Linked DNA regions of Cytobacillus luteolus. The protein of the gene in region 1 interacts with the protein of each later gene in a pairwise test. Links are inferred from orthologs where the notes say so. Each region holds a gene or a part of one and is shown in the gene's direction. Other genes may lie near its edges.

Region 1 (16,357 bases):
AATCCTGGTTTCAAAATCGAAATGTTGTGTTGTGGGAGGAGATTGAAAAATCAGATGATGTACAGCTTTTTCAAAAAGAAATTCAAAGGGGATTGCTAGAAGTTAGCTATAAAGTTAAAGACCGGGCAAATAGGAAGTTGATTCGTCAGGTTGAACCTGCTGTTTCCGAGGACGAAATGAAGATATATGTGGATGGTTTGCCTAAAAATGCAGTCAAGCAAATGGAACTCGTCAACCATTTTATTTCCAATCCAAAACCGATTTCGGCAAAAGAACTTTTACAAATCATTGCTACGACAGACTCTTCCATAAAAGCACTGGTTAGCAAGGGGATATTAAAAGAGACAAAACTAGAGGTTTATCGTGACCCATTTGAGGATAAATACTTTAAGCGGACCTCTCCATTTGAGCTTTCCCAAGAACAAGAGACTGCTATTAAACCAATTTTAGATTGTGTTGAAGCAGAAAAACATGATGTATTTCTTATGTATGGTGTCACCGGAAGTGGGAAGACGGAAGTTTATCTTCAAGCAATTGATGCCGTTCTAAAAAACGGGAAGGAAGCTATTGTTCTAGTACCTGAGATTTCTTTAACACCACAAATGGTCAATCGTTTTAAAGGCAGATTCGGCTCACAAGTCGCAGTATTGCATAGTGGACTTTCTGCCGGAGAAAAATATGATGAATGGCGTAAAATACATAGAAAAGAAGTTAAATTAGTCGTCGGGGCAAGATCGGCTATATTTGCACCATTTGAGAATCTAGGAATTATTATAATCGATGAAGAACATGAGAGTAGCTATAAGCAGGAAGATAATCCACGATATCATGCAAGGGATGTAGCTATATATCGGGGGAAGTATCATAACTGTCCTATTGTACTTGGAAGTGCTACCCCAACTCTTGAATCATTCGCTCGAGCCTCTAAACAGGTATACAAACTTTTAACCTTAAGGAAGAGAATGAATGAGCGTGATTTACCAGCGGTTGAAGTTATTGATATGAGAGAAGAATTAAGGAATGGAAACCGTTCAATGTTTTCAGGTCTCTTATATGAGAAACTCCAAGAGAAGTTAGAGAATGGCGAGCAAATTGTTCTATTTCTCAATAAAAGAGGGTATTCATCCTTTGTAATGTGTAGAGACTGTGGCTATGTGATGAATTGTCCTCACTGTGATATTTCACTAACCTATCATCGTTCGAATCAACGATTGAAGTGTCATTATTGTGGTTTTGAAGAACCATTGCCTAAAGAGTGTCCAGAGTGTAATAGTGAATACATCCGTTTTTTTGGGACGGGTACACAAAAGGTTGAAGAAGAATTATCAAAAATCTTACCTGAAGCAAGGGTAATAAGAATGGATGTTGATACGACAAGTCGAAAAGGCTCGCATGAAAAGCTTCTGACCGAATTTGGAGAGGGCCGTGCGGATATTTTATTAGGAACTCAAATGATAGCAAAGGGTTTAGATTTTCCTAACGTAACGCTTGTTGGGGTATTAACAGCGGATACCATGCTGCATCTTCCAGATTTTCGGGCTGCTGAAAAAACCTTTCAATTATTAACCCAGGTTAGCGGTAGAGCAGGGCGTCATGAACTTCCAGGTGAGGTAATCATTCAAACTTATACACCAGAGCATTATAGTATTACATTAGCCAGTCAGCATGACTTTGACCAATTTTATCTAAATGAGATGATGGTTCGTAAATCGCATGCATATCCGCCGTTTTATTACTTAACACTAGTAACCGTTTCACATCAGGAGTTAACTAAAGTTGTCTCAATCACTGAGAAAATAACATCATTTTTACGCATGCAACTTTCTGAATCAGCCATTATATTAGGGCCGGTAGCATCCCCTATCCCTCGTATCAATGATAGATATCGCTACCAATGCATGATAAAATATAAGCATGAACCAAATCTTACCATTGCATTAAAAACAGTGATCGAAAGATACCAACAGGAAATATCTCAAAATCAATTAACATTATCTATTGATTTAAATCCTTACATGTTAATGTAATCAAACATATCTAATAAAGACATACTTTGTGGAGGAAATAGATTGTCAGTACTGAAACTAGTAGAATATCCAAACGATATTTTAGAAACAAAATGTAAACAGGTTACATCCTTTGATAGTGACCTTATAAAACTTCTAGATTCTATGCATGAAACAATGATTGAGGCTGATGGAGTAGGATTAGCAGCACCTCAAGTTGGCATTGATAAACAAATCGCAATTGTAGAAATTGATGATGAACATGGTCGAATTGACCTAGTTAATCCTGTCATTCTAGAGATGAAGGGAGAACAAATTGGTCCAGAAGGCTGTTTAAGTTTTCCGGGCCTTTTTGGCGAAGTAAAACGTGCTGATTATGTGAAAATAAAAGCACAAGACCACCGTGGACAAACCTTTATTCTTGAAGCAGAAGGTTTTTTATCAAGAGCTATACAGCACGAAATAGATCACTTGAATGGAGTATTATTTACATCAAAGGTCACCCGATACTATGATGAAGGTGAACTTGAAGGGTAGGTTATTGTTAGAATGGAAAAAATTATTTTTATGGGTACACCTGATTTTTCAGTACCAGTCTTACGACAATTAATTGATGACGGTTATGAAGTTGTTGCAGTTGTTACACAACCAGATCGTCCCGTTGGAAGAAAACGTATATTGACTCCACCACCAGTGAAAGTAGAAGCAGAAAAACATGGCATTCCAGTACTACAGCCAAATAAAATCCGTGAAGCGGAAGAGATAAAAAAAGTTTTAGATTATAAGCCGGATTTAATAGTAACTGCAGCATTTGGTCAAATTCTACCTAATGAGATATTAAATACTCCTAAATATGGTTGTATTAATGTACATGCATCATTACTGCCGGAACTTAGAGGCGGTGCACCGATTCATTATTCAATTATCCAAGGTAAAGAAAAGACAGGTATCACGATCATGTACATGGTAGAAAAGTTAGATGCAGGTGATATTTTAACTCAGGTAGAGGTACCGATTGAGGAAAAAGATACTGTAGGGTCTTTACATGATAAGCTTAGTGTGGCAGGATCGAAACTTCTATCAGAAACCATTCCATTGTTGTTAGCTAATAAAATAACACCTATTAAGCAAGATGATGAAAAGGCTACTTTTGCATACAATATCAAACGAGAACAGGAAAAAATTGATTGGAATAAAACAGGAATAGATATTTATAATCACATCCGTGGCTTAAATCCGTGGCCTGTTGCTTATACAACTTTTAGAGGTGATGTTATAAAAGTATGGGCTGGGGAGAAAGTAGAGTATAATAAAGAACAATTTTCACCTGGTTCCATTGTAGGACTCGACGATGATGGTTTTGTTGTGAGTACGGGTAGTGAGATAGGTATTAAAATTACCGAACTTCAACCTGCTGGTAAAAAACGTATGCCAACAAAACAATTTTTACGTGGAAATCAACTTGAAATCGGTGAGAAGTTAGGCGGTCAAGATGAATAAAGGTAATGTACGTGAAGCAGCATTGGAGATTTTACTATCAATCGAGAAAAATCAAGCATATAGTAACCTTCTTTTGAACAAAATGATTGAAAAAAACAGCATAAAAGGAAAAGACATTGGTCTATTAACTGAAATTGTCTATGGCACTATTCAAAGGCGTGATGTTTTAGATTTTTACTTAGCTCCATTTATAAAAAAACAAAAAAAACTGGAATTATGGGTTACTGTCTTATTAAGACTATCAGTATATCAAATGACTTTTTTAGATAGGGTTCCAGACAGGGCAATTTTTTTCGAGGCGGTAGAGATTGCTAAAAGAAGAGGACATAAAGGAATCTCATCAATGGTAAATGGGGTATTACGGACCTTACAACGAGAAGGTGCTCCCTCAATTAAAGAAATTACTGATCCGGTTAAACGTCTTGCTATTGAAACAAGTCATCCAGAGTGGCTTGTCAAAAGATGGGTCGAACAGATGGGGTACGAAGAAGCAAAAAAAATGTGTGAGATAAACCTTATTCCTCCTATTCAAACAGCTCGTGTTAACCTCTCTAGAACAACTATTGAAGAAGTTCTAACTATGTTGCAGGAAGAAGGTTTCGATGTAGAAAGAGGAGACCTATCTGAGGATAGTGTCAAAACAACTGGAGGGAATCTAGTTTCATCTAATGCATTTAAAGAAGGGTATATCACGATACAGGATGAAAGCTCAATGTTAGTAGCACGTGCTTTAGATGTAGAGCAAAATCATCAAGTACTGGACAGCTGTGCGGCACCTGGAGGGAAAACAACACATATTGCTGAATTACTAAAGAATAGTGGCCAAGTTATATCGTTAGATCTTCATGAGCATAAGGTAAAACTGATTAACGAACAGGTTAGTCGTTTACACTTAACAAACGTTAAGACTTTTGCCATGGATAGTAGGAAGGTAGAAGCTCAATTTGAAAGAGAATCTTTTGATCGGATTTTAGTTGATGCACCATGTTCAGGGTTTGGTGTAATTAGAAGAAAGCCTGATATAAAATTTGCTAAAAAGGAAACCGATATTGAAAAACTGGCATCTATTCAGTTATCCATTTTGCAAGCTGTTTCACCCCTTCTAAAGAAAGGTGGTATACTTGTCTATAGTACTTGTACAATTGACAAAGAAGAAAATACAGAGATTATTGATAAGTTTCTTTCTGAAAATCCAGATTTTGAGAAGGATTGTAAATTAAACGATAGACTCCCTACTAGAGTTCACCCATATGTTAAGGATGGTCAATTGCAGATATATCCTCAATATTTTGAAACGGACGGATTCTATATTGCAAGTCTAAGAAAGCAGGTGTAACGTTCATGGAAGACGTTAAGACATCCCAGAAAAACGTAATTGAAAATAATAATACAAAGAAGTCGATATATTCTCTTATGTTAGAGGATATGCAAATATGGTTAGGAGAAATAGGTGAGAAGCCTTTTAGAGCAACTCAAATATTTGAATGGTTGTATTCTAAACGAGTAACATCCTTTGAAGAGATGACAAATCTATCAAAGAATCTTCGTGAAAATTTGGATAAATACTTTACCATAACAACCTTAAAAACAATCATTCAACAAACATCTTCTGATGGAACAATGAAATTTTTATTCGAGCTTCATGATGGCTACTCAATTGAAACAGTATTAATGAGACATCAATATGGGAATTCTGTTTGTGTAACGACTCAGGTAGGTTGTCGCATTGGTTGTACTTTCTGTGCATCAACCCTTGGTGGGTTAAAAAGAAATCTTGAAGCGGGTGAAATTGTAGCTCAGGTCGTTAAGGTTCAACAGGCTATAGATGAACTAGAACAAAGAGTAAGTCATGTTGTTATTATGGGTATTGGCGAACCTTTTGATAATTATGATGAGATGTTATCCTTCTTAAAGATTATCAACCATGATAAGGGCTTAAATATTGGAGCGAGGCATATTACTGTATCAACTAGTGGCATTATCCCGAAAATTTATAAGTTTGCAGATGAAAATCTTCAAATTAATTTCGCCATTTCCTTGCACGCTCCAAATACTGAAATTAGAAGCCGTCTAATGCCTATTAATAAAGCATACAAGTTACCAGACTTAATGGATGCAGTACAATACTACATCGAAAAAACAGGAAGACGAATTAGCTTTGAATATGGCTTATTCGGTGGGGTTAATGATCAAGTTGAACATGCTGAAGAGTTAGCTCAATTACTTAAAGGCGTAAAATGTCATGTCAACTTAATACCTGTAAACTATGTACCAGAACGTGACTACGTACGCACACCCAAAGAACAAATTTTTGCTTTTGAAAAAGTATTAAAGAAACGTGGCATAAACGTTACAATCAGACGTGAACAAGGCCATGACATAGACGCTGCATGTGGGCAGCTGCGCGCAAAGGAGCGTAAAGAGGAGACGAGGTGACTTAAGTGAAATCGTTTTTTTTAACAGATCGGGGAAAAGTCAGACAACATAACGAAGATAGTTGTGGCGTTTTTACAAATAAGGATGGTGATTTACTAGCTATTGTCGCGGATGGCATGGGAGGCCACCGTGCAGGTGATGTAGCTAGTCAAATGACCATCTCAACCCTTAAGGAACTATGGGAGGAATCTAGTACAATTGATTCTCCAGAAATTGCAGAGCAATGGTTACAACAACATATCCTTCATGTTAATACCATCCTCTTTAATCACTCACAAATGAATAGTGAATGCCAAGGGATGGGGACAACCTTTGTAGGAGCAATCTGTACTCCTAAATTTTCAACAATTGGTCATATAGGTGATAGTCGTTGTTATATTTTGAATGAAACTGGTTTTAAGCAAATAACTGATGATCATTCACTAGTGGGTGAGCTAGTAAGATTAGGCCAAATTTCAAAGGAAGATGCTGAGTATCATCCTAGAAAAAATGTAGTTTTACGTGCATTAGGTACTGAAGTAAGTGTTGAGATGGACAAGAAGACGATTATCTTAGAAGATGATGACTATCTATTATTGTGTTCAGATGGACTATCTAATAAAGTACCGGATGAAGTGATGAAAGATATATTACTTCAATCAGAATCCTTAGATAAAAAAGCAGAAACACTTATTTCTTTAGCAAACGAGAACGGTGGGGAAGACAATATTACCTTAGTGATTGTTCAGTACTCGTCTGAAAGTGAAGTAGGTGAATAATATGCTTATCGGTAGACGGTTAAGTGGACGATATAAAATACTTCAGGTTATCGGTGGGGGAGGAATGGCCAACGTCTATCTAGCAAGGGATGTCATCCTTGAGAGGGATGTTGCCATTAAAATTCTACGTTTAGATTTTTCAAATGATGAAGAATTCATTAAAAGATTTAGACGTGAAGCACATGCTGCTACAAGTCTTGCCCATCCTAACATTGTTAGTATATACGATGTAGGAGAAGAGGATGATATTTATTACATCGTAATGGAATATGTGGCCGGTCAAACATTAAAGCAGTACATACAGCAACATGCACCTTTACACCCTAGAGAAGTAATAAATATTATGGAACAGTTGACCTCCGCTATTTCACATGCCCATCACAACAGAATTGTTCATCGAGATATCAAACCACAAAATATCTTAATTGATCATGATGGAACGGTAAAAGTAACAGATTTTGGAATTGCTGTAGCCTTTAGTTCAACAACTATTACTCAAACAAATTCTGTTCTCGGTTCAGTTCATTATTTATCCCCAGAACAGGCAAGAGGTGGAATGGCAACGAGTAAATCCGATTTATATTCTCTAGGTATTGTAATGTTTGAGTTACTTACAGGAAGAGTACCATTTTCAGGTGAATCAGCCGTGTCAATAGCACTTAAACATCTTCAAACTGAAACGCCATCACCAAAAAGGTGGAACCAGGCGATTCCTCAGAGCATTGAAAATATTATCTTGAAGGCAACGGCAAAGGATCCTTTTTACCGTTATACATCTGCAGAGGAAATGGAAGAGGATATACTATCGGCACTTGAGCCTAATAGATTAAATGAGCCTAAATTTATGATTCCTGAAGATGGGGAAGAAATTACTAAGGCTATTCCGATAATAACGGATCAACATTTTTCACACAAAGATGATACGATCGTACGTAAACCAGAAAGTCAAACTCAGGTAATTAAGGATGTCGAGAAACCTAAGAAAAGAAATAAAGTTGCCTTGTTTATTATAACGACTTTCTTAGTTTTAATAGCAGCAGGTGTTGCAGCAATAACCATTATCCCATCGTTAATGTTACCAAAGGACATAGACGTTCCGGACGTAGTGAATCTGCCCTATGATGAGGCAGAGGAAATCCTTAAAGCTGCTGGCTTTAAAATTGGTGAACCGATAAAACAGATTCATGAGGAAATTGAAGAAGGTTTTGTTATCAGGACAAATCCAGGTGCAAATGAGACTGTGAAAGAGGGACAAACTGTTACAATCTATGAAAGTACTGGAAAAGAAAAAGAAGAGTTTGAAGACTACACTGGAAAACTTTTTGAAGATATTTTACTTGTATTAAAGGATTATAAAAGTGTTTCTCCTAATTATATTTACGATGAGAGTGAACCGGGTACCATTTTGGGTCAATCGATTTCAAAAGGTGAACTAGTCATACCAAGTGAAACGGAAGTTGTTTTTGAAGTTAGTCAAGGCCCTCAGCCGATCGTTTTAGAGGATTTAACAGGTTGGAATCAAAAATCAGTTAACTCCTATATTGCTAATAATGAACTTAGAGAAGTTCCTAAACAGGAATACAATGACACAGTTCCTGAAGGAAGTGTAATTTCCCACACACCTCCAGCTGGTTCCAAGCTCAAAAAAGGAGATAAAATTGAAATTATTTATTCTCTTGGAGCGGAAGAAAAATTGCCTAAGACTGTTATTGAAACGATTGAAATTCCATACGAACCAGCAATTGAAGGTGAAGTTTTAAATGTTAAAATTTATGTCGAAGATGCTGAACATTCAATTACAGAGCTTTATTTACCTCCATTTGATATTGTTTCACAGACCAGTAGGGATATTGAATTTGTAATAGCACCAGGTAAAAAGGCTAGATATTTAATTCATATTAACGATAAGTTTTTTGATGGTGGAGAGATTCCTTACCCAGAAGAAGAGTAAGGAATAACAAGGAGTGAAAATATGCCAGAAGGCAAAATCATTAAGGCGCTAAGCGGATTTTATTATGTGCTAGATGAAAATGATCAAATTACACAGTGCCGAGGTAGGGGTGTTTTTAGGAAAAATAAAATAACCCCGCTTGTAGGTGATCATGTAGTATTTCAGGCAGAAAATGAAACAGATGGATATATTTTAGAAGTCCTGGAGCGAAAAAATGAGCTAATTAGACCACCAATAGCAAATGTAGACCAAGCTATTCTCGTTTTTTCTGCAGTTGAACCAGATTTTTCAACCGTGCTTCTCGATCGCTTCTTAGTGTTAATAGAAGCCAATGATATTGAACCTATTATTTGTATTAGTAAGATGGATTTAACGAACCAAAAAGTTAAACAACAAATAGAAAAAAGCGCAAAGGATTATGAAGCAATTGGTTATAAAGTAATTTTAACCTCTACTATAGAAGACCTAGGAGTAGAGGACCTTCTTCCTTTGGTACAAAATCAAATTTCTGTATTTGCAGGGCAATCAGGAGTTGGTAAATCCTCACTGCTTAATGTTTTGCGTCCAGATCTAGAATTAAAAACAGATGATATTTCGGCCCATTTAGGCAGAGGAAAACACACTACAAGACATGTTGAGTTAATAAAAGTTGGTTCTGGACTTGTCGCCGATACCCCAGGTTTTAGTTCCCTTGAGTTCAATGAGATAGAGTCAGATGAGTTGTCTTATTGTTTTCCGGAAATTTATAAAGCGGGTTCAGATTGTAAATTTAGAGGGTGTTCACATACTTCCGAGCCGAAATGCGCAGTAATAGCACTGGTTGAACAAGGCGATATTAAGGATTATCGTTATGAGCATTATATTAGCTTCCTAGAAGAAATAAAAGATAGAAAGCCGAGGTACTAACATTATGGTAAAGATTGCCCCCTCCATTTTGTCAGCAGATTTTGCAAAGTTAGGGCAAGAAATAAAAGATGTTGAGCGTGGAGGTGCAGACTACATTCATATTGACGTAATGGACGGACACTTTGTACCTAACATTACAATCGGTCCCTTAATTGTGAATGCGGTTAGACCTATCACCCAGCTCCCGTTAGATGTTCATCTAATGATTGAAAACCCTGACCAGTACATTGCAGATTTTGCAAAAGCAGGTGCAGACCATATAACAGTTCACGTAGAAGCTTGCAAACATCTTCATCGTACAATTCAACTGATAAAAGACCAAGGTATAAAAGCAGGGGTAGTATTAAATCCAGCAACACCTGTTGACACGATTAAACATGTGCTTCCTGAACTTGATATGGTACTGCTCATGACAGTTAATCCGGGCTTTGGTGGCCAAAAGTTTATTTCATCAGTTTTACCCAAAATAAAAGAGCTTTCAGAAATGATTTCGACCCTTGGACTACCCATTGAAATTGAAGTAGATGGTGGTGTAAACGAAGAAACGGCCAAACTGTGTATCGAAGCTGGAGCAAACGTTCTAGTAGCAGGCTCAGCTGTCTTTAACCAAGAAGATCGAGCAAAAGCAATCTCAAAATTAAGATAAAAATTAGCCTTTCCTATTCCTGATAACAAGGTAGGAAAGGCTTTTCTTTTGAGATTAAATCCTTTTTTATGAAAAAAAGTCATATTATAACGTGTAACAAACTATGTATTAAGTAACGAACTTATTATTTTTATAGGGTACTTATTTATTTTAAAGAGGCATATTATTTTGATAAGACATTTTAAAACGAGATTTTTTATTCAAGCACGAGGTACTCTTTTGAAAGAAATGAATATACTTATAGTGACTCATGTTAATTAAAAATGAATCCAAGAAAAAGAAAAAGAAAAGAACGGGAACTTGTGTTGAGGAGGGAAACTATGAAATTTTATACGATTAAGCTACCAAGGTTTCTAGGGGGCATCGTTCGCGCAATGCTAGGGTCGATAAAAAAAGGATAAATAAAAAAGCACCGGTATAGGTGCTTTCTTCTCGAGGACAGTATTTATTGTCCTCATTTTATTTGCATTTTTTTCTTAATTATACGCGCTCAACTTTACCAGATTTAAGTGCTCTAGCTGAAACGTATACACGTTTAGGTTTGCCATCTACTAAAATACGTACTTTTTGAAGGTTCGCACCCCATGTACGTTTTGAAGCGTTCATCGCATGAGAACGTGCATTACCAGAACGAGTTTTCTTACCCGTAACTACACATTTACGTGCCATATTATTTCCCTCCTTACCACCAAAAAACTAACCGTTTTTATACAACTAGTCATGAAAATACTTTATTAATTTATCATAAGTACAACTATAATGCAATACAAAGGTTTCAAGAAAATAACCTTGACATATAAAATTATGTTTTCTGTATAATAATAAACATAAGGAAACAATAAAATAATACAATTGCTTTCAAAATATGCTTTCTTATAGTAAAATGGCTTTAGCCAAGATGAACAATTCCAAAGGGGGAACTGACATGTCGATCGAATTAAAAACGAAATTCGGACAAATTGATATATCGAACGAAGTGATCGCTACGATTGCTGGTGGAGCTGCTGTTGATTGTTACGGAATCGTTGGTATGGCATCAAAGAATCAAATCCGAGACGGAATTTCAGAAATACTTAGAAAAGAGAATTTCACACGTGGAGTTCTTATTCGTCAAGAAAATGAAGAAGTACATATTGATATGTATATAATCGTAAGCTATGGTACAAAGATTTCTGAAGTGGCTCATAATGTTCAAACAAAGGTTAAGTACACACTTGATCAAACCGTTGGACTTGCTGTAGATTCAGTAAATATTTTCGTACAAGGAGTTCGTGTAACGAACCCGTAAAGAGGAGGAAAAGTTTGTGTCGATTACAAAGTTAGACGGAAAACGTTTTGCAGAAATGATATTGGCTGGTGCTAGTCACTTATCAAATAACGCAAAAATGGTTGATGCCTTAAACGTTTTTCCAGTACCAGATGGTGACACCGGTACTAATATGAATTTGTCTATGACATCTGGTGCAAAAGAAGTGAAAAGCAATGTTTCAGATCATATTGGGAAAGTAGGCGTTGCGCTGTCTAAAGGATTGCTGATGGGTGCAAGAGGAAATTCCGGTGTAATACTTTCTCAAATTTTTAGAGGCTTTTCTAAGTCTATTGAAAAGCTAGATAGCATTAGCTCTGTTGAATTTGCAAATGCAATGGAAGCTGGTGTTGAAACGGCGTACAAAGCAGTTATGAAGCCTGTAGAGGGTACAATCTTAACTGTTGCAAAAGATTCTGCAAAACGTGCTGTAGCGGAATCAAAAAAGCAACCTGATATTACGTTGTTAATGGAAAGTGTGGTTAAAGAGGCAAAAGCTTCTTTAAATCGAACTCCAGATTTGTTACCTGTTCTAAAGGAAGTTGGAGTTGTCGATAGTGGTGGGCAAGGTCTTGTTCTTGTATATGAAGGATTCTTAGCTGTCTTAAAAGGTGAGAAGCTACCAGGAGCTCCTATGGCAATGCCATCATTATCTGAACTAGTAAGCGCGGAACACCATAAAAGTGTTCATAGTCATATTAATACAGAGGACATTGAGTTCGGCTATTGTACTGAATTTATGGTTAAGTTTGAGACAGATAAAAATACGTTTTCCGAAGAAAAATTTAGAAACGATTTAAGTCAGTACGGAGATTCACTACTAGTGATTGCTGATGAAGAAGTTGTTAAAGTACATATACATGCTGAACACCCTGGTGATGTTCTAACTTATGGCCAGAAATACGGTAGTTTGATCAATATGAAAATCGAGAACATGAGAGAGCAACACAGTAATTTATTGTATGAAGAGCAGCAATCTCATGCTACTATGGCACCTATAGCTAAAAAGGAAAAACAACCTTTTGGTATTGTGACTGTAGCAATGGGTTCAGGCATTACAGAATTATTTAAAAGTATTGGTGCTCATGCTGTAATTGAGGGTGGGCAAACGATGAATCCTAGTACGGAAGACATCGTAAAAGCAATTGAAGAAGTTCATGCAGAAAAAATCATTATTTTACCGAATAACAAGAACATCATAATGGCTGCTGAACAGGCAGCGCAGGTTGTAGGAGACAATGTTGTTGTTGTTCCTTCTAAGACCGTTCCACAAGGTATGGCTGCCTTGTTAGCATTTAATCCAGGAATCGAATTATCATTAAACCGTGATGCCATGACTGAAGCGTTAGGAACTGTTAAAACAGGACAACTAACATTTGCTGTTCGCGATACAAACATCGATGGATTAGACATAGCTAAAGATGATTTCATGGGAATTTCTGAAGGCAAAATTGTCACAACGAATAAAGATAAGATCAAAGCAACAACTGACTTGTTAGCAGAGATGGTTTCCGCTGACACTGATGAAATCTTAACATTAATATATGGTGAAGATGCGTCAGAGGAAGATGTAAACACAATTGTTTCTTACATTGAGGAAAATTATGAAGATTTAGAAGTAGAAGTTCACAATGGTAACCAGCCATTGTATACATTTATTATCTCAATAGAGTAAATGAAGAAGAAGGGGATTTCCCTTCTTTTTTTACTGTCTAAATCCATTAGTTTATGATAGTATATATAACAGTTTCGTACATGATTGATGAACATTCGTGTTTGTTTATAAATAGAATAGTACCATAGGGGAGAGGAGCAATAATATGAAGTATAGAAGCGTTTTTGATATTATTGGCCCGGTCATGATTGGACCATCTAGTTCACATACTGCAGGAGCCGCTAGAATTGGCAGAGTAGCAAGAAGTATATTTGGAAGAGAGCCTAAGTGGGCTACCATTTCGTTTTATGGTTCCTTTGCAAGCACGTATAAAGGGCACGCAACAGATGTAGCAATTATTGGTGGATTGCTAGATTTTGATACATTTGATGAGAGAATCAAAACCTCACTTGATATTGCTAATCAGGCTGGAATGAAGATTACATTTATTGAGGAAGATGCAATAACGGATCACCCAAACACCGCAAGGGTATCGATTGGTGATGAAAATGGTGAGCTTGAACTAGTGGGTATTTCCATTGGTGGAGGTAAGATTGAAATTACTGAGCTAAATGGTTTCGAGTTAAAGCTGTCTGGAAATCATCCGGCTATTTTAGTAGTTCATAATGATCGTTATGGTGCAATTGCCGGTGTAGCAAACGTACTTGCAAAATATGCAATAAATATTGGACACATGGAAGTTTCAAGGAAAGAAAAAGGACAGCTGGCTTTAATGACGATTGAAGTTGACCAAAACATTGATCAGCATGTTATCGATGAATTAACGACACTTCCAAACATCCTAAAGGTAACTAAGATTGTTGATTAATACACCTAGGTAGAGCTTGGAACCGTTTCCAAAGTTGCGTGTACAGGGAGGACATACATGATGTTTAGAAATGTAGCTGAATTAATAGAATTAGCAGAAAGTAAAAATATGAAAATATCAGAAATAATGATAAACCAAGAGGTTGAAGTAACAGGTAAGAGCCGTGAAGAGATTATGAAGCAAATGCTATTTAATCTTGAGGTAATGGAGAAAGCTGTTGAAGATGGATTGAAAGGGGTAAAATCTCATTCGGGCTTAACTGGAGGAGACGCTGTTCTTTTACAAAATTACATCGATAAAGGGAATTTCTTAACAGGTAAAACGATTTTAGATGCAGTAAGTAAAGCTGTGGCAACAAATGAAGTAAACGCTGCAATGGGAACGATATGTGCGACTCCAACTGCAGGGTCTGCTGGGGTTGTTCCAGGGACGTTGTTTGCAGTTAGAGACAAATTACATCCTACTAGAGAAGAAATGGTACAATTTCTTTTCACAGCAGGAGCGTTTGGTTTTGTTGTGGCTAACAATGCTTCGATCTCAGGTGCAGCAGGAGGCTGTCAGGCAGAAGTAGGGTCAGCTGCTGGTATGGCAGCAGCAGCAATTGTTGAAATGGCAGGCGGTACACCAAGGCAGTCTGCAGAAGCAATGGCAATCACTTTAAAAAACATGTTAGGTCTTGTCTGTGATCCTGTTGCTGGGCTTGTTGAGGTTCCTTGTGTTAAGCGAAATGCAATGGGTGCTGCAAATGCGATGGTTGCGGCTGACATGGCGTTAGCAGGTATTACTAGTCGTATACCATGTGATGAGGTAATTGATGCAATGTATAAAATCGGACAATCAATGCCTTCAGCTCTTAGAGAAACTGCACAAGGAGGATTAGCGGCAACACCAACAGGGCGTGCGCTTGAAGCGAAAATCTTTGGTATTCCGTTAAATAAAAGTGAATAATCCATTATATGACCCTATTACAAATATTAAGGGAATAGGTGAAGAATCAGCCAATCATCTATTTGAAATGAATATTTATAAGGTTAAAGATTTATTGGAGTATTTTCCATACCGATATGAGGATTACCAACTACGTGATTTAGCGGAAGTTAAACATGATGAGAGAGTAACAGTAGAGGGGAAGGTTCATAGTGAGCCTTCCTTACAGTATTTTGGACGGAAACGTAACCGACTAACCATTCGAGTATTAGTAGGTAGATATTTAATCAAGGCTGTTTGTTTTAATAGACCGTATGTTAAGGAAAAGCTCGAACTAAATCAGACAATAACAATTACTGGAAAATGGGATCAACATCGCCAAACAATTACAGTAAGTGAGATCTCTTTTACACCATACTCAATAGATAAAGAGATTGAACCAGTATACTCTGTAAAAGGGAAAGTTACAGTTAAAGGGATGAGAAGGTTTATCTCTCTTGCGTTTAATCAATATATTGAATTTATTGAAGAGAATATTCCAGACGCTCTACTCAATAAGTATAAGCTTTTACCAAAAGGCATGGCTTTACAAGTTATGCACGCCCCTAAGTGTCATGAGGATTTAAAACAAGCTAGACGCCGTTTTGTCTATGAAGAATTCTTATTGTTTCAGTTGAGAATGCAAGCGTTACGTAAAGTTGAACGTGAGCATTCACAAGGGATACAGCAAGAATTCTCAAGAACTTCGTTAGAATCATTTATTAACACATTACCATTTCCTCTTACAAATGCTCAAGTTAGAGTTGTAGATGAAATAATTGGCGATTTAGAAAAGCCATATCGTATGAATCGCCTATTACAAGGTGACGTAGGTTCAGGTAAAACAGTTGTTTCTGCTATTGCCCTTTATTCAACAATTCTAGCAGGTTATCAAGGTGCGTTAATGGTCCCAACCGAAATTTTAGCTGAGCAACATATGTCCTCTTTACAGGAATTATTTTCTTCTTATGATGTTAAAGTAGAACTCCTGACTAGTTCTGTCAAAGGAAAACGAAGGAGAGAATTACTCGGAAGCTTAGAAGCTGGGGAGATAGATATTCTTGTCGGTACACATGCTTTAATTCAGGACGAAGTTAATTTTAATAGACTGGGTCTTGTGATTACAGACGAGCAGCACCGCTTTGGCGTAGAGCAAAGAAGAGTTCTAAGAGAAAAAGGGGAAAATCCTGATGTCTTATTTATGACTGCAACTCCCATTCCAAGAACGTTAGCAATCACTGTTTTTGGAGAAATGGATGTCTCGGTCATTGATGAAATGCCTGCTGGTCGAAAGGTTATTGAAACATATTGGGCAAAGCACGACATGCTTGAAAGAATATTAGCTTTTATTGAAAAAGAATTAGCAAAAGGAAGACAAGCCTATGTTATTTGCCCCTTG
Region 2 (16,644 bases), on another replicon or contig:
GCCAATTTAAATAAAACGATTGGTGCTGCACTGCGACAGGTTGAAAATATTCGATTCATAGAATCAACTGTTGGTCTAACTGCATTGCCAGAGAAGCTTCGTGAAATTGCAGAGCTTCGTGTTAATTATGCTGATGTCACTTTAAAAGAACTCGGAGAAATGGTTTCAACAGGAAAAATCAGTAAATCAGGAATCAATCACCGCTTGCGGAAGATTGACGAAATAGCAGATAAAATACGTGCCGGACATCCGATTTCAGATAACTAAAAAACAAAAAAATAGAGGAGGAATTCACAATGGTTGAAAAACAAGTAGAGGTATTATTAAAAACAGGTTTACAGGCGCGTCCAGCTGCCCTTTTCGTTCAAGAGGCAAATAAGTATTCTTCAGATATTTTCCTAGAGAAAGATGGCAAAAAGGTAAATGCGAAAAGTATCATGGGTCTAATGAGCTTAGCAGTCGGCTCTAGAGCTACAATTACGTTAGCTGCTGATGGTAATGATGAAGCAGAAGCTTTAGAAGCTTTAGCAACATTTGTACAACAAGAAGGATAAATGAGGAAAGGCCAATCACGGTTAAGTGAGGGGGCCTTTTTTTGTTCACCTAAAATGCAAGAACGAGTCTGTTCCCTGGTTGATTCGGACAGGTTGAGTGATGGAGTACAGGAACGAATCTGAATTCGAGGCTGATTGGGGCAGGTTGAGTGATGGAGAACAGGAACGAGTCTGAATTCAAGGCTGATTCGGACAGGTTGAGTGAAGGAGTACAGGAACGAGTCTGAATCCAGAGGTGATTCGTACAGGTTGAGCGAGTGAATGCAGGAACGAGTCCGAATCCAGAGGTGATTGGGACAGGTTGAGCGAGAAATAAAAGAACGAGTCGAAATCCAAATCCCAATCACCACACAAAAAAGGTGTCCCTACAAACTAAGGGACACCTTCCTCATCTTATACTTTTATTTACTAGCAGGACCTTCATCAGGCTTTCTTGTTAACACTTGATCAATTAGTCCATAATCAAGAGCTTTTTCAGCAGTCATAAAGTTATCGCGCTCTGTATCACGCTCAATCACTTCTAATGGCTGACCTGTACGCTCTGAAAGGATTGTATTAAGCTTATCACGTAAGAATAGAATACGTTTAGCTGCAATTTCAATTTCAGTTGCTTGCCCTTGTGCTCCACCAAGTGGTTGGTGAATCATTACTTCACTGTTAGGAAGTGCAAAACGTTTTCCTTTTTCACCAGCTGCTAATAGGAAAGCTCCCATAGAAGCTGCCATACCGATACAAATTGTAGACACTTTTGGCTTGATAAACTGCATTGTGTCATAAATAGCCATACCAGCTGTGATAGATCCACCTGGGCTATTGATGTAAAGTGAGATATCTTTTTCTGGATCTTCTGCAGCTAGGAATAATAATTGAGAAACGATTGAGTTTGCAACATTATCGTCAATTGCGCTACCTAACATAATAATACGGTCTTTTAAAAGACGTGAGTAGATATCGTATGCGCGTTCGCCACGGTTTGTTTGTTCAATGACTGTAGGTATTAAGTTCATGTAAATTGTTCCTCCTTTAATTAGTTCTTCAAATATGTATATGTTTATCATACAACTAAGGTCAACTAAGGTCAAACGAAAGGTCTTGCTACCACTATCCTATTTCTACTGAGGGGTAGTTATTACCTCTTTTTAATATGCAAATTGTATCTTGCCCGTTCCTTTGCGCTTCAGGCACTTGCTTTCCGCGGGGAGGAAGTCGAGCCTCCTCGGCGTTGCCGCCTGTGGGGTCTCGACCTTTCCTCATCTCCCGCAGGAGTCAAGTGCCTTCCGCTCCAATCCACTCATATAAATAATAAAGTTACAAATCAAAACAGTACTCAAAGGACCTTAGTAAATTATATGTAAAAAGTAAAACCACAATCACCATGATACCCTTGATTGTGATTTTTTAACCCTTTAAAATGTCTTGCAATGGAAATAAATCTAACTTATAATGATGAATGCAGTGTTTACATTTATTGTAATGCCCTCGTAGTGTAGTGGATAGCACAAGAGATTCCGGTTCTCTTAGGGTGGGTTCGAATCCTGTCGAGGGCGTAAAAATAACCGTTTTACCTTTTTAGAGGTAAGACGGTTTTTGTTTTTTGTTATGCATCTTTATATCCAATTGTACCATCGTAGTCTGCTTCATCAACTGGATTCACACGCCACATTTGCTGGATTGGGTCAAATTCCTCACCGAATTCTTCGCTAAATCCTTTTTCTTTTGCCTCTGCTAGTGTTCCTGTCAATGGACCAGCGTATATAACTTCATTTTTTCTCATAATTACATCCCCCCTTACAATTAGCATCTATCTCTCGTTTTAAAAAATACATACGAAAAGTCATTCCCAACAATTTGCCATTCACCATACAAGGAGGATGATGTAAAATAAGATACAAATGGCTTTTGAAAGGGCATACAGTGAGGAGGGGTGTGAATGAATATGAGAGTAGGGTTATTTCAACAACAGTCACTAAAGTTAACAATGACAAAAGAATTAACACAAGCTATTACGTTACTACAATATTCTTCACTCGAGCTGTCTGAATTTTTACAGGAGCAGACCCTTGAAAACCCACTAATCGAAATTTCTGGCGCAGAAGCTAATTTATATAGTAAGAAGAAAGCACCATTAAAAAGAGCAGAAAGAATGAATCCCTTAGATTTTGTCGACTTACACCAAAAAACCTTACATCAACACTTAAGTGAACAGGTGTCTTTAATTAAACTAGAGCCATATCAGCGTAAAATCGCTGAATATATCATTGATTTATTAGACCATAATGGATATTTAACAATGGACAGTGATGAAATTGCTGCAAATCTTTCTATAACTGAAGAGTTAGTGGAAAATACATTGAATTTAATAAAAAATTTAGATCCTGCAGGAGTTGGAGCTAGAAGTGTGAAGGAATCTTTACTGCTTCAACTTAAAAGACTTCCTAATAGACATCGATCTGCTGAAGATATAATTAGTAATCATTTTGACTTATTCGCCTCCAAATCATGGAGAGAGCTTTCGAAGCAAACTTCTTATGATTTAAAAACAATCCAGGAGGTTAGTGATCTTATCGTTACACTGAACCCTCGTCCGGGTAATGCCTTTTATGACGGGAAACAAGATTACATTACTCCTGATCTTTCTGTCACTGTAGAAAATGGGAATATTGAAATTAACTTACATGATGAGTTGTTACCTAAGGTCTCACTTAATCTCCAGTATTATAACTCGCTGGAAACAGTAAACGATGCACAAGCCCGTTCGTACTTAAAAGAAAAGGCACAACAATGTCAATGGATTATAAAAAGTCTAGAGCAACGAAAACAGACAATCTTACATGTTATGAATGAAATTATTCAAAGACAACCTGATTATTTTTTAAAAGGGACTACCTATTTAAGACCCCTTACGATGAAGGAAGTTGCTGACGCGATCGATGTACATGAATCAACTGTTAGTCGTACATGTCGTGATAAGTATGTTCAGACTCCTTATGGCGTAGTGGAAATGAAGTCTTTTTTTAGTAGTGCAATCCAAACAGCCAATTCAGGTGAAGAAACATCTTCAGCAGGGGTTAAGGAAATGATTGAAAAAATCGTTTCAGAAGAAGATAAAAAGAAACCATTATCCGACCAGAAAATTGTGGAAATATTAAAAGATGAGCATAACATAGTGGTTTCAAGACGAACCATTGCAAAATATCGTGATCAACTTGGGATTCTATCCTCTTCACAAAGAAAAAGATATGATTAATGTTAGGATGTGTTTCACTTGGAAAAAACAAAAATCATCATGTATTCAAAACTAGATTGTCCTCTTTGTATGAAAGCAAAAGTAGTTCTTGAGAAATTAGGGGAAGAATTTCCTATAACAATTGAAGAAGTTGATATATATCAGGATGATGTCCTGTTAGAGAAATATCAAATCATGATTCCAGTCGTTGAAATTGATGGTGAAGAGATTACTTATGGAATTGTCGATAAAGATTCAATAAGAAAGCGTTTACTTGATAAAACGCCTATTGAATAACGTTTTTACTACTGATAGAATATACTTGTAAAGATAGAAATCATTGATGAAGTAGCCTTCAGTGATTTTTTTTACGACTAGTGGGACATAATATGTCATATAGGGACATAAAATGTCCCGTCTGGTAAAAAGGGGAAATTTCAGTGAAGTCAATTCTTGAGATTCAAAGTAAATTGTTACCTGATTTACTTGAAGTTATGCAGAAGCGTTACAATATCCTGAAATACATACGGTTGATGCAACCTATTGGAAGAAGAAGCTTATCTACAAGTCTTGAACTTACTGAACGAATTCTTCGGGCCGAAGTTCAATTTTTGAAAGATCAAGACCTTATCGATATAGGTTCATCCGGTATGAGTCTAACAGAAGAAGGAACGATTTTGTTTCTTCAACTAGAGGAATTGATGAAAGAAGTATCTGGTTTAAAAGTTTTGGAATCAAAACTGAAGAAAAAATTAAAACTAAGAGATGTTATCGTTGTTTCAGGAGATAGTGATGTTTTCCCTTGGGTAAAAAAAGAAATGGGAAGAGCTACTATTACAAGGATGAAGGAGTACCTAACAGATAGAAATATCATTGCTGTAACAGGTGGAACAACCCTTGCTGCTGTAGCTGAGATGATGACTGCCGATTTTAAAAATCGCGATATGCTCTTCGTGCCAGCCCGTGGTGGTTTAGGTGAACATGTTGAAAATCAAGCAAATACAATCTGCGCAAAAATGGCAGAGAAGGCAGTAGGTAATTACCGACTTTTACATGTACCAGATGTTGTAAGTCCTGATGCCTATCAATCTTTTGTAGCAGAACCCTCTATCCAAGATGTCCTTGATCTAATTAAGTCCTCAAGTATTGTTGTTCATGGTATTGGAGATGCTATAACAATGGCAGAACGTAGAAAAACCTCTCCAGAGGATGTACAGAAAATCATAGCGTCACATGGAGTTGCCGAGGCATTTGGTTATTATTTTAACCAAGAGGGTATTGTTGTTCATAAGGTTCAAACGATTGGTATTCAGCTTGAGCATTTAGACAAAATTGAACATGTTATTGCGGTTGCGGGTGGTGCTTCAAAGGCTAAGGCAATTGAATCATACATGAAGCAAGCGCCTCATTCCATTTTAATTACAGATGAAGGTGCTGCCAATCAATTGGTAGAATCACATACTTAAAATTATTAATGTTTAGTCAACTAAAGGAGGAAATTTTAAAATGGCAATTAAAGTAGGTATTAACGGTTTTGGTCGTATTGGTCGTATCGTATTTCGTGCAGCTTTAAACAACCCAAACATTGATGTTGTGGCTGTAAATGATTTAACCGATGCTAACATGCTTGCACATCTATTAAAATATGATACAGTTCACGGCAAACTTGATGCTGAAGTATCTGTTAATGGCACAAACCTAGTGGTAAATGGGAAAGAAATTTTAGTTAAAGCAGAACGTGATCCAGCTTTATTAGGTTGGGGAGACCTTGGTGTTGATGTAGTTATTGAATCAACTGGTCGTTTTACAAAGCGTTCAGATGCAGCTAAACATTTAGAAGCTGGTGCTAAAAAGGTAATCATCTCAGCTCCTGCGTCAGATGAAGATATCACAATTGTAATGGGTGTAAACCATGAAAATTATGATGCAGCTAACCATCACGTTATCTCGAATGCATCTTGTACTACAAACTGTTTAGCACCATTTGCAAAGGTACTTAATGATAAATTCGGTATTAAACGTGGAATGATGACAACTGTTCACTCATACACAAATGACCAACAAATTCTAGATTTACCACATAAAGACTATCGTCGTGCTCGTGCCGCTGCAGAAAATATTATCCCAACTTCAACTGGGGCAGCAAAAGCAGTTTCATTAGTTCTTCCAGAATTAAAAGGAAAACTAAATGGTGGAGCAATGCGTGTACCAACTCCTAACGTTTCATTAGTTGACCTTGTTGCTGAGCTTAACACAGATGTTACAGCTGAAGATGTGAATGCAGCATTTAAAGCAGCTTCTGAAAATGAGTTAAAAGGAATCCTTTACTATAGCGAAGAGCCATTAGTATCAAGTGACTACAACGGTAGCCCAGCTTCTTCAACAATCGATGCATTATCTACAATGGTAATGGAAGGAAGCATGGTTAAAGTTATTTCTTGGTATGATAACGAAAGTGGATATTCTCACCGTGTAGTTGACCTTGTTGACTATATCGCTTCAAAAGGTTTATAAGATCGTTCTTCTGTCGAAAAATAGCCTTGGATTTTCTTGGTATATTAACCAAACTAATACTATAATAGATGTTGGTGTTAAACAAAGGGGAGAGGGGCAGATACCCCTCTCCTATTTTTAAGTATTAGAGGTTGTTCAAAAAGTCCGGGAAAAATAACTGTCGAATTTCTTCGTCAGCTTGCTCCTCCACTCCTCACGTATTATAAGCATACGCTCTGGTGCTCGGAGGCTGCACTTCCTCGAACTTCTCGGCTCTTTTTGTCCTCCTTCTTGAACAAACAATATGGAAACGGAGGGTATTAAATGAACAAAAAATCGGTTAGAGATATCGAAGTAAATGGAAAACGAGTATTTTGCCGTGTTGATTTTAATGTTCCGATGAAAGATGGCGCAGTTTCAGATGATACAAGAATCCGCGCAGCACTTCCTACCATTCAGTTTTTAACTGAAAAAGGCGCGAAGGTAATATTAGCTAGTCATCTAGGACGTCCCAAGGGTGAGGTTGTTGAGGAAATGCGCTTAACAGCAGTGGCTGGACGTTTAAGTGAACTGTTAGGAAAAGAAGTACATAAAACAGATGAAGCGTATGGGGATTCGGTAAAACAGAAGATTGAGGAATTGAATCAAGGTGATGTTTTACTACTTGAAAATGTACGTTTTTATCCTGGAGAAGAAAAGAACGATTCAGAATTAGCAAAGTCTTTTGCAGAGTTAGCAGATATTTATGTAAACGATGCCTTTGGTGCAGCACACCGAGCTCATGCATCAACAGAAGGAATTGCGAATTACCTACCAGCTGTATCAGGTTTATTAATGGAAAAAGAACTTGAGGTATTAGGTAAAGCTCTATCAAACCCAGATAGACCATTTACAGCAATCATTGGTGGAGCAAAGGTTAAAGATAAAATCGGAGTGATCGAAAACCTACTAGAAAAAGTTGATAACTTAATTATCGGTGGTGGACTAGCTTATACATTTGTAAAAGCACAAGGCCATGAAGTAGGTAAGTCACTTCTAGAGGAAGATAAAGTTGATTTAGCAAGGTCCTTTATGGAAAAAGCAAAAGAAAAAGGCGTTAAATTCTACATGCCGGTTGATGCTGTCGTTGCAGATGACTTTTCAAATGATGCAAATACAAAAGTAGTTGCAATCGATTCGATTCCATTTGATTGGGAAGCCTTGGATATTGGACCTGAAACTAGCAAATTATATAGTGATGTGATTGCTAACTCTAAACTAGTTATTTGGAACGGACCAATGGGCGTGTTTGAACTAGAAGCATTTGCAAATGGTACGAAGTCTGTAGCACAAGCACTTGCTAATGCAGAAAATACATACACCGTCATAGGTGGTGGAGATTCTGCAGCAGCTGTTGAGAAATTTAATTATGCAGAAAAAATGGACCACATCTCAACAGGCGGAGGAGCATCCCTAGAATTCATGGAAGGCAAAGCACTTCCAGGAGTGGTTGCTTTAAACGATCGCTAATTTTTAAAAAACGAAATGAGAGAGGTGTAGCATGAGGAAGCCAATTATCGCAGGAAACTGGAAAATGCACAAAGTTCTTTCAGAAGCTACTTCATTTGTTGATGAGGTAAAAGGTCTTATTCCATCATCACAAGTTGTAGATTCAGTCGTATGTGCACCTTCACTATTTTTAGCACAATTAGTATTAAGCGCAAAAGGTACAGAATTAAAAATCGGTGCTCAAACTATGCACTTTGAAGAAAGTGGCGCGTTTACAGGCGAAGTAAGCCCTGTTGCCTTAAAGGATGTAGGAGTAAGCTACGTAATTATCGGGCATTCTGAGCGCCGTGAAATGTTTGCAGAAACAGATGAAACAGTAAACAAGAAAACACTTGCAGCTTTCCAGCATGGGTTAACACCGATTGTTTGTTGTGGTGAAACATTAGAACAACGTGAAGCAGGACAAACAAATGAAATTGTGGGCTCACAAATTCAAAAGGCACTAACTGGCTTAACTGAAGAGCAAGCCAAAAATGTCGTAATTGCTTATGAACCAATTTGGGCAATAGGCACAGGTAAGTCATCTTCTGCAGAAGAAGCAAACGAGACGTGTGGTTACATCCGTAAAATTGTAGCTGAGCAATTCTCAAGCGCTGTAGCTGATGATGTTCGTATTCAGTATGGTGGAAGTGTTAAACCAACGAATATTAAAGAATATCTATCTCAACCACATATCGATGGTGCATTAGTTGGTGGTGCAAGCTTAGAGGCTGCGAGTTTCCTACAATTGTTGGAGGCAGGTAATAATGAGTAATAAGCCAGTTGCTCTCATTATTTTAGATGGATTTGCGCTACGTGAAGAAACAAAGGGAAATGCTGTAACCCATGCAAATAAGCCAAACTTTGACCGTTACTGGAATCAATATCCTCATGCTTCATTAGTTGCTAGCGGGGAAGCTGTTGGTTTACCAGAAGGACAAATGGGGAATTCAGAGGTTGGGCATTTAAATATTGGTGCTGGACGAGTGGTTTACCAAAGTTTAACGAGAGTAAATGTTGCGATTCGTGAAGGTGAATTTGAACAAAATGAAACATTCCTTCAGGCAATGACTCATACTAAAGAGAAAAACTCCAACCTTCATGTATTCGGCTTGTTATCTGACGGAGGTGTACATAGTCATATTCAGCATCTATATGCATTGTTAAAGCTAGCAGCTGCTGAAGGTGTAAAAAATGTGTATGTACACGGATTTCTAGATGGTAGGGATGTTGGACCTCAAACAGCGAAACAATATGTTGAAGAATTGAATGAAGAGATGAGAAAAATAGGTGTTGGTGAAATTGCTACGATATCTGGTCGATACTACTCGATGGACCGTGATAAGCGCTGGGAACGTGTTGAAAAAGCATACCGAGCGATGGTGTATGGTGAAGGACCAACGTATCAAAGTGCACTAGAATGTGTCAACGATTCCTATGAAAATGGCATCTATGATGAATTCGTTTTACCATCTGTTATTTTAAAACAAGATGGTTCACCAGTTGCTACGATCCAGGATAATGACGCTGTTATTTTCTATAACTTCCGTCCTGACCGTGCGATTCAAATCTCGAATACATTTACGAACGAAGATTTTAGGTCATTTGAACGTGGAGAGAAACATCCTAAGGATTTAAATTTTGTGTGCCTAACCCACTTTAGTGAGACCGTTCAAGGTTATGTAGCATTCAAACCAACGAATTTGGATAATACACTTGGTGAAGTTTTAGCCCAAAATGGATTAAAGCAGCTACGAATTGCAGAGACTGAAAAGTATCCGCATGTAACTTTCTTTATGAGCGGAGGGCGCGAAGCGGAGTTTCCTGGAGAAGAGAGAATATTAATTGACTCTCCAAAGGTTGCAACGTATGACTTGCAACCTGAAATGAGTGCATATGAAGTGAAGGATGCTCTTTTAAAAGAAATAAAAGCAGATAAGCATGACGCAATCATCTTAAACTTTGCAAACCCAGATATGGTTGGACATTCAGGAATGTTGGAACCTACAGTTAAAGCAATCGAAGTAGTAGATGAATGCTTAGGTCAGATTGTAGATGCTATCATTGCTAAAGGTGGAACGGCAATTATTACTGCTGACCATGGCAACGCAGATGAAGTGATCACGTTAGAAGGAACTCCAATGACAGCTCATACGACCAATCCTGTTCCAGTTATCGTTACGCAAGATGGAATCGAATTACGTCAGGATGGCATATTGGGAGATTTAGCTCCGACTGTTTTGGATTTATTAAAAGTTAGTAAGCCTTTAGAAATGACAGGCATAAGTTTAATTAAAAATTAATTTACATAAGGAGAGATTATTCATGTCAATTATTGTTGATGTATATGCTCGCGAAGTATTAGATTCACGTGGGAACCCAACTGTTGAAGTAGAAGTTTATACAGAGTCAGGTGCATTTGGTCGTGCGATCGTTCCAAGTGGTGCTTCTACTGGTGAACACGAAGCAGTAGAATTACGTGATGGTGATAAAAGCCGTTATTTAGGAAAAGGTGTACTAAATGCAGTACATAATGTAAATGAAAAGATTGCTCCAGAAATTGTTGGCTTTGACGTAACAGAGCAAGTGGCAATCGACAGAGCGTTAATCGAGCTTGATGGCACTCCAAACAAAGGAAACCTTGGTGCAAATGCAATCCTAGGTGTATCAATGGCTGTTGCACATGCTGCTGCTGATTTCTTAGAAATTCCATTATACCAATACCTAGGCGGATTCAATTCTAAAACTCTTCCAACTCCAATGATGAACATCATCAATGGTGGAGAGCATGCTGATAACAACGTGGACATCCAAGAATTCATGGTAATGCCTGTAGGAGCTGAGTCTTTTAAAGAAGCTTTACGTATGGGAACTGAAATTTTCCACGCTTTAAAAGCTGTTTTAAAAGAAAAAGGATTAAACACAGCTGTTGGTGATGAGGGTGGATTCGCTCCAAACTTAGGTTCAAATGAAGAAGCTCTTCAAACAATTATGACTGCAATTGAAAAAGCAGGCTACAAACCAGGTGAGCAAGTGAAGCTTGCAATGGATGCTGCATCTTCTGAGTTCTATAACAGAGAAGACGGCAAATACCACTTAAAAGGTGAAGGCAAAGTATTCACTTCAGAAGAAATGGTATCTTTCTACGAAGATCTTGTAAACAAATACCCAATCATCTCAATCGAAGATGGTTTAGATGAAAATGACTGGGAAGGTCATAAATTACTAACTGAGCGTATTGGTAATCGCGTTCAATTAGTAGGTGACGACTTATTCGTTACAAACACTGAGAAGTTAAGCCAAGGTATTGAAAAAGGAATTGCTAACTCAATTCTAATCAAAGTGAACCAAATTGGTACATTAACTGAAACATTTGATGCAATTGAAATGGCGAAGCGTGCAGGCTATACAGCAGTTATCTCTCACCGTTCAGGTGAAACAGAAGACAACACAATTGCTGATATCGCTGTTGCAACAAACGCTGGTCAAATCAAAACAGGTGCACCATCTCGTACAGACCGTGTAGCTAAATACAACCAATTACTACGTATCGAAGATCAACTAGCGAACACAGCACAATACGCTGGAGCAAAAGCGTTTTATAACTTAAAATAATAAAAAAACTGGTATCAAGGCTCTTGTCCTTGATACCAGTTTTTTTAATAAACTCCTTTTTCATTCTTACTCCTCTTACTCTTTGCCTCTTTTTCATGTCCTTTTACTTTCGGTTCATTTTCACCTAAGTAGATGCGCTGATATTTCTTTGAAGTTTCAAGTAACTCGTCATAATTCTCATTAATCATGTTTGTTCACCCCCCTCATAATTTGCTCAGAAAGTAAGAGAACAAAGATGGTAGTTTAACCCACTACAGACCGAGCACCGGACTGATTCCATGATGCGAAAAATACCTGTGAATGAAAGCTATTGTCCACAAACCTAATTTGTGGTACATTTAAACTACTGCTAAATGTGTTTAGGAAACAATTTTATTCTTATTCACGGTGATTACCCACGCCTTGGGTTTTCACAAGCCCATGTCTTATCAGGAGGTGTTGACTTAATGCTACACACATTACTTATTACATTACTTGTTATTGTAAGTATTGGTTTAATTGTATCTGTTTTACTTCAATCAGGGAAAAGTGCTGGTCTTTCTGGAGCGATTTCAGGTGGAGCTGAACAACTATTTGGTAAACAAAAGGCTCGTGGTCTTGATGCAGTTTTACAAAAAGCTACGATTGTTCTATCAGTACTATTCTTTGTACTAACAATTGCAGTTTCATATGTAGGTTTATAATTACCGGATATTACTTTAAAAGGGTCTGACCACATTGTAGGTCTGGCCCTTTTTTATGTAATTAGAGGGTATTTTTCAAACGTTTGTTTAAAAATAGAAGGAATTCAATCAAACGTTTGTTTAAAAAAAGGCGAAATTTAATTAAACGTTTGTTTGAATTTACGATTTTTACTCACTATTTATAGAGGAATCATAAGAAAGTCCAAATGCCGGCTTTTTCAAAGATCAGATTCCTCTTAATTGCATCGAATAAAAGCATATGATAATAATGAAACTATACTATCACGAAGGAGTAATCGTTTTATGAAAAGAGTAGTACCGAAGCCTTTCTTTTTTGAAGGAGGAGATAAGGCGGTCTTGCTTTTGCACGGGTTTACCGGAAACTCGGCTGATGTTCGAATGTTAGGTCGTTTTCTAGAAGGAAAAGGATATACATGTCATGCGCCTCAATACAAAGGACATGGCGTACCACCAGAAGAACTTGTCCATACAGGTCCTGAAGATTGGTGGCAGGATGTTATGGGTGGCTATGAATTTTTAAAAGAAAAAGGGTATGAAAATATCGCGGCAGTTGGATTGTCTCTAGGTGGGGTATTTTCCTTAAAATTGGGTTACACTGTACCTATAAAGGGAATTGTACCAATGTGTGCACCTATGTATATCAAAAGTGAAGAGGTTATGTATAACGGAATTCTAGATTATGCGAGAGAATACAAAAAATATGAAGGTAAATCACCTGAAGAAATTGAAACTGAAATGATTGAATTTCAAAAAACACCAATGAATACATTGAAAGCCCTACAAGAGCTAATCTCTGATGTTCGTAATCATGTAGACCATATTTATTCACCAACGTTTGTTGTACAGTCAAGACATGATCATATGATTAATACGGATAGTGCTAATATAATTTATAACGAAGTTGAGTCAGATCAGAAATTGATCAATTGGTATGAGGAATCAGGTCATGTTATTACTCTTGATAAAGAGCGTGAACAATTACATGAAGATGTATTTCAATTTTTAGAATCACTAGACTGGTAAGGAGGGATAGAATGGATCAAGAAATTAGGCAGCATATAGATAAGCTACTTTCTTTTATGAAAGAAGAGGCATACAAGCCATTAACTGTTCAAGAATTAGAAGAGGCATTTGGTATTCAAGATTCGTCAGAGTTTAAAGAGTTTGTTAAAGCACTAGTTGTAATGGAAGAAAAGGGGTACGTCGTTAGAACGAGAAGCAATCGTTATGGACTACCTGAAAAAATGAATCTTGTCCGTGGGAAGTTAACTGGACATGCTAAAGGGTTTGCTTTTGTTATACCTGAAGATAAAACAATGGATGATGTGTTTGTACCACCACCTGATATGAACAATGCCATGCATGGTGATATAGTACTCGTTCGAATTAACACTGAGGCTTCGGGCGCACGTAAAGAGGGAACCATTGTTAGAATCATTGAACGTGGTGTAACAGAAATTGTAGGAACGTATACTGAGAGTAGAAACTTTGGGTTTGTAATTCCAGATGACAAGAAGATTGCCAATGATATTTTTATTCCAAAGGAAGCTACAAATGGTGCAGCAGAGGGGCATAAGGTAGTTGTAAAGCTAACAACTTACCCTGAAGGCCGAATGAGTGCTGAGGGTGAAGTAATCCAAATTCTTGGTCATAAAAATGACCCGGGTGTAGATATCATTTCTGTTATACATAAGCACGGTTTACCTCAGGAATTCCCGAAAGAGGCATTAGATCAAGCAATAAGTGTACCTGATACAATTAATGAGGCTGAAATTAAAAACCGAAAAGACCTCCGTGACCAAGTCATTGTTACCATTGACGGAGCAGATGCGAAGGACTTAGATGATGCTGTTACTGTTACAAAACTGGAAAACGGTAACTATAAATTAGGTGTTCATATTGCTGACGTTACTCATTATGTTACTGAGGGCTCTCCGATTGACAAAGAAGCGAGTGACCGTGGAACGAGCATTTACTTAGTTGACCGAGTAATTCCGATGATTCCTCACCGTCTATCGAATGGGATTTGTTCATTAAATCCGCAAGTTGATCGATTAACACTATCTTGTGATATGGAAATTAATAGTGAAGGTGCCGTTGTAAAACATGAAATCTTCCAAAGTGTGATTAAAACGACAGAACGTATGACTTATTCAGATGTGAACAAAATTCTTGTTGATAAGGATGAAGAAGTCAGAGGTCGTTATGATTCACTCGTTCCGATGTTTGAGGAAATGGAAGTACTCGCTCAAATCCTTCGTGAAAAAAGGATGAAGCGTGGTGCAATTGATTTTGATTTTAAAGAAGCTAAAGTACTAGTAGATGACGAAGGAAAGCCAACAGAAGTTGTACTTCGTGAGCGTTCAGTGGCAGAAAAGCTGATTGAAGAATTCATGTTAGCTGCTAATGAAACAGTAGCTGAGCATTTCCATTGGATGAATGTTCCGTTCATTTACCGTATCCATGAAGATCCTAATGAAGAGAAACTAAGAAGGTTCTTAGAGTTTATTACGAACTTTGGTTATGTTGTTAAAGGAACTGGGAACTCGATTCATCCGCGTGCTTTACAGGAAATTATTGAATCTGTTCAAGGGCAACCAGAAGAAATGGTTGTATCAACCATTATGCTTCGTTCGATGAAGCAGGCAAAATATGATCCTGAGAGCTTAGGTCACTTTGGATTATCAACAGATTACTATACACATTTCACATCACCAATTCGACGTTACCCAGACTTAATTGTCCACCGTTTGATTAGAACGTACTTAATCAATGGCGAAATTGATAGTGGTACACAGGCGAAATGGAAAGATAAATTAGCAGGTATCGCTGAGCACTCTTCTAATATGGAGCGTCGTGCAGTTGAGGCAGAGCGTGAAACAGATAGCATGAAGAAAGCAGAATACATGCTTGATAAAATTGGTGAAGAATATGATGGGATTATTAGCTCTGTAACAAACTTCGGAATGTTCGTTGAGCTTCCGAATACGATTGAAGGGCTAGTACATGTTAGTTATTTAACGGATGACTACTATCGTTATGATGAGCGTCATTTAGCGATGATTGGTGAACGAACTGGAAATGTATTTAGAATCGGAGACGAAATTACCGTTCGTGTTGTAAATGTTAATAAAGATGAGCGTTCCATTGATTTTGAAGTAGTGGGCATGAAAGGGTCACGCCGTCCACTTTCAAAAGAAGCTCCGAAGGTTATTAGAGCGGATAGAGGACCAAGTCGCCGTAAAAAGACAGACACCAAGACTTCTGAAAAACAAGGTGATCCAAATAAACCACCAAAGAAGAAGAAAAAGTTTTATGATAATGTACCAAAGCAAAAGAGTAGAAAGCGTAAACGCAAGTAAAGATTAACCCCTTAGGAAAATACCTAAGGGGTTTCTGTTTAGTTACATCACTCTTTTTATCTTCTGACTAGACTGCTGATGTTGTAAAAGTATTTTCTCAAGTTCAAGCTCAATTCCTGTCAGTTGATCGCCAATTGGATCCGGTAGATTGCAATGGTTTAAATCTTTTTGGACTTTGATACCATTTTGGATAACGACACGTCCAGGTATGCCGACAACGGTTGAGTTAGAAGGTACTTCATGTAGTACGACTGAACCAGCTCCAATTTTTGAGTTTTCACCTACTGTGATTGAACCAAGAACTTTGGCGCCAGAAGCAATTAGAACATTGTCCATAATAGTTGGATGTCTCTTTCCTTTTTCCTTCCCTGTGCCTCCGAGTGTAACACCTTGATAAATGGTAACATCATTTCCTATTTCACAGGTTTCCCCAATAACAACACCCATTCCATGATCGATAAAGAAACGCTTGCCGATTTTAGCTCCTGGATGAATTTCAATACCGGTAAAGAAACGAGAAATTTGAGAAATTAATCGTGCTATAAAGTAAAACCTCTTTCTATAAAATTTATGAGCAATACGGTGAGACCAAATAGCATGTATACCAGAATAGGTTAGTATCACTTCTAAAACACTTTTAGCAGAGGGGTCTTGCTCGAACACCATATTTATATCCTCTTTCATGGTTATTAACATCTATTTCTTCCTCCTAAAAACCTTTTTGGTTAATTGTTCTATATTTATAGAACTTATTTATATTTTTCATTATATTAAAACCGGAAATAAAATCAATAATTTTGCTTACTTAAATTAAAAGTAGTTTATTGTTCATGTTAATCAGGATATACTCTACCTAACAACAACTACTAAAAAGGACGGAGAATTGTGGTGAAACCCTTAAAGAAAATTTGTATATTTTGTGGATCGAGTTTTGGAAATTCCTCTATCTATCAAGAAAAGGTTAATGAATTAGGGACAATTTTAGCAAAAAGAAACGTAGAGTTAGTCTATGGCGGTGGAAATGTTGGTTTAATGGGGGAAATTTCTCGATCGGTTCTTGCTCATGGAGGACGTGTAACTGGGGTTATCCCAGAAGTTATTTATCAAAATGTTGAACATATTGAGCTTACGGAGCTATTTGTAGTTAAAGATATGCATGAGAG

The links.
Region 2: the proteins of rpe (region 1) and eno interact in binary tests that used the Escherichia coli proteins (3 or more experiments, as listed by UniProt). The link is inferred for Cytobacillus luteolus from one-to-one orthologs.

The regions. Positions count from the first base shown.
Region 1 is NZ_JAGGKM010000002.1:371,545-387,901, reverse strand. What follows is about bases 8,404-11,382. They hold rpe (ribulose-phosphate 3-epimerase), read left to right. Parts: upstream 8,404-9,561; coding sequence 9,562-10,203; downstream 10,204-11,382. Other genes in these bases: J2Z26_RS06705 (Asp23/Gls24 family envelope stress response protein), read left to right, coding at 11,129-11,382; rpmB (50S ribosomal protein L28), read right to left, coding at 10,684-10,872; spoVM (stage V sporulation protein SpoVM), read left to right, coding at 10,524-10,604; rsgA (ribosome small subunit-dependent GTPase A), read left to right, coding at 8,673-9,557; pknB (Stk1 family PASTA domain-containing Ser/Thr kinase), read left to right, coding at 8,404-8,651. In the rest of the region: priA (primosomal protein N'), read left to right, coding at 1-2,027; def (peptide deformylase), read left to right, coding at 2,070-2,543; fmt (methionyl-tRNA formyltransferase), read left to right, coding at 2,556-3,506; 16S rRNA (cytosine(967)-C(5))-methyltransferase RsmB, read left to right, coding at 3,499-4,842; dual-specificity RNA methyltransferase RlmN, read left to right, coding at 4,848-5,942; J2Z26_RS06735 (Stp1/IreP family PP2C-type Ser/Thr phosphatase), read left to right, coding at 5,948-6,700; more of pknB, read left to right, coding at 6,702-8,403; more of J2Z26_RS06705, read left to right, coding at 11,383-11,491; J2Z26_RS06700 (DAK2 domain-containing protein), read left to right, coding at 11,508-13,184; sdaAB (L-serine ammonia-lyase, iron-sulfur-dependent subunit beta), read left to right, coding at 13,330-13,992; sdaAA (L-serine ammonia-lyase, iron-sulfur-dependent, subunit alpha), read left to right, coding at 14,053-14,940; ATP-dependent DNA helicase RecG, read left to right, coding at 14,933-16,357. UniProt on the Escherichia coli protein: Catalyzes the reversible epimerization of D-ribulose 5-phosphate to D-xylulose 5-phosphate.
Region 2 is NZ_JAGGKM010000005.1:367,240-383,883, forward strand. The notes cover bases 9,273-12,270. They hold eno (phosphopyruvate hydratase), read left to right. Parts: upstream 9,273-10,125; coding sequence 10,126-11,415; downstream 11,416-12,270. Other genes in these bases: gpmI (2,3-bisphosphoglycerate-independent phosphoglycerate mutase), read left to right, coding at 9,273-10,103; J2Z26_RS16320 (hypothetical protein), read right to left, coding at 11,460-11,603; secG (preprotein translocase subunit SecG), read left to right, coding at 11,862-12,098. In the rest of the region: DNA-binding protein WhiA, read left to right, coding at 1-267; J2Z26_RS16260 (HPr family phosphocarrier protein), read left to right, coding at 297-554; ATP-dependent Clp endopeptidase proteolytic subunit ClpP, read right to left, coding at 956-1,561; J2Z26_RS16275 (hypothetical protein), read right to left, coding at 2,152-2,328; rpoN (RNA polymerase factor sigma-54), read left to right, coding at 2,485-3,801; J2Z26_RS16285 (glutaredoxin family protein), read left to right, coding at 3,841-4,077; J2Z26_RS16290 (sugar-binding transcriptional regulator), read left to right, coding at 4,221-5,246; gap (type I glyceraldehyde-3-phosphate dehydrogenase), read left to right, coding at 5,287-6,294; J2Z26_RS16300 (phosphoglycerate kinase), read left to right, coding at 6,598-7,782; tpiA (triose-phosphate isomerase), read left to right, coding at 7,814-8,575; more of gpmI, read left to right, coding at 8,568-9,272; J2Z26_RS16330 (alpha/beta hydrolase), read left to right, coding at 12,402-13,142; rnr (ribonuclease R), read left to right, coding at 13,154-15,481; cysE (serine O-acetyltransferase), read right to left, coding at 15,524-16,177; J2Z26_RS16345 (LOG family protein), read left to right, coding at 16,367-16,644. UniProt on the Escherichia coli protein: Catalyzes the reversible conversion of 2-phosphoglycerate (2-PG) into phosphoenolpyruvate (PEP). It is essential for the degradation of carbohydrates via glycolysis.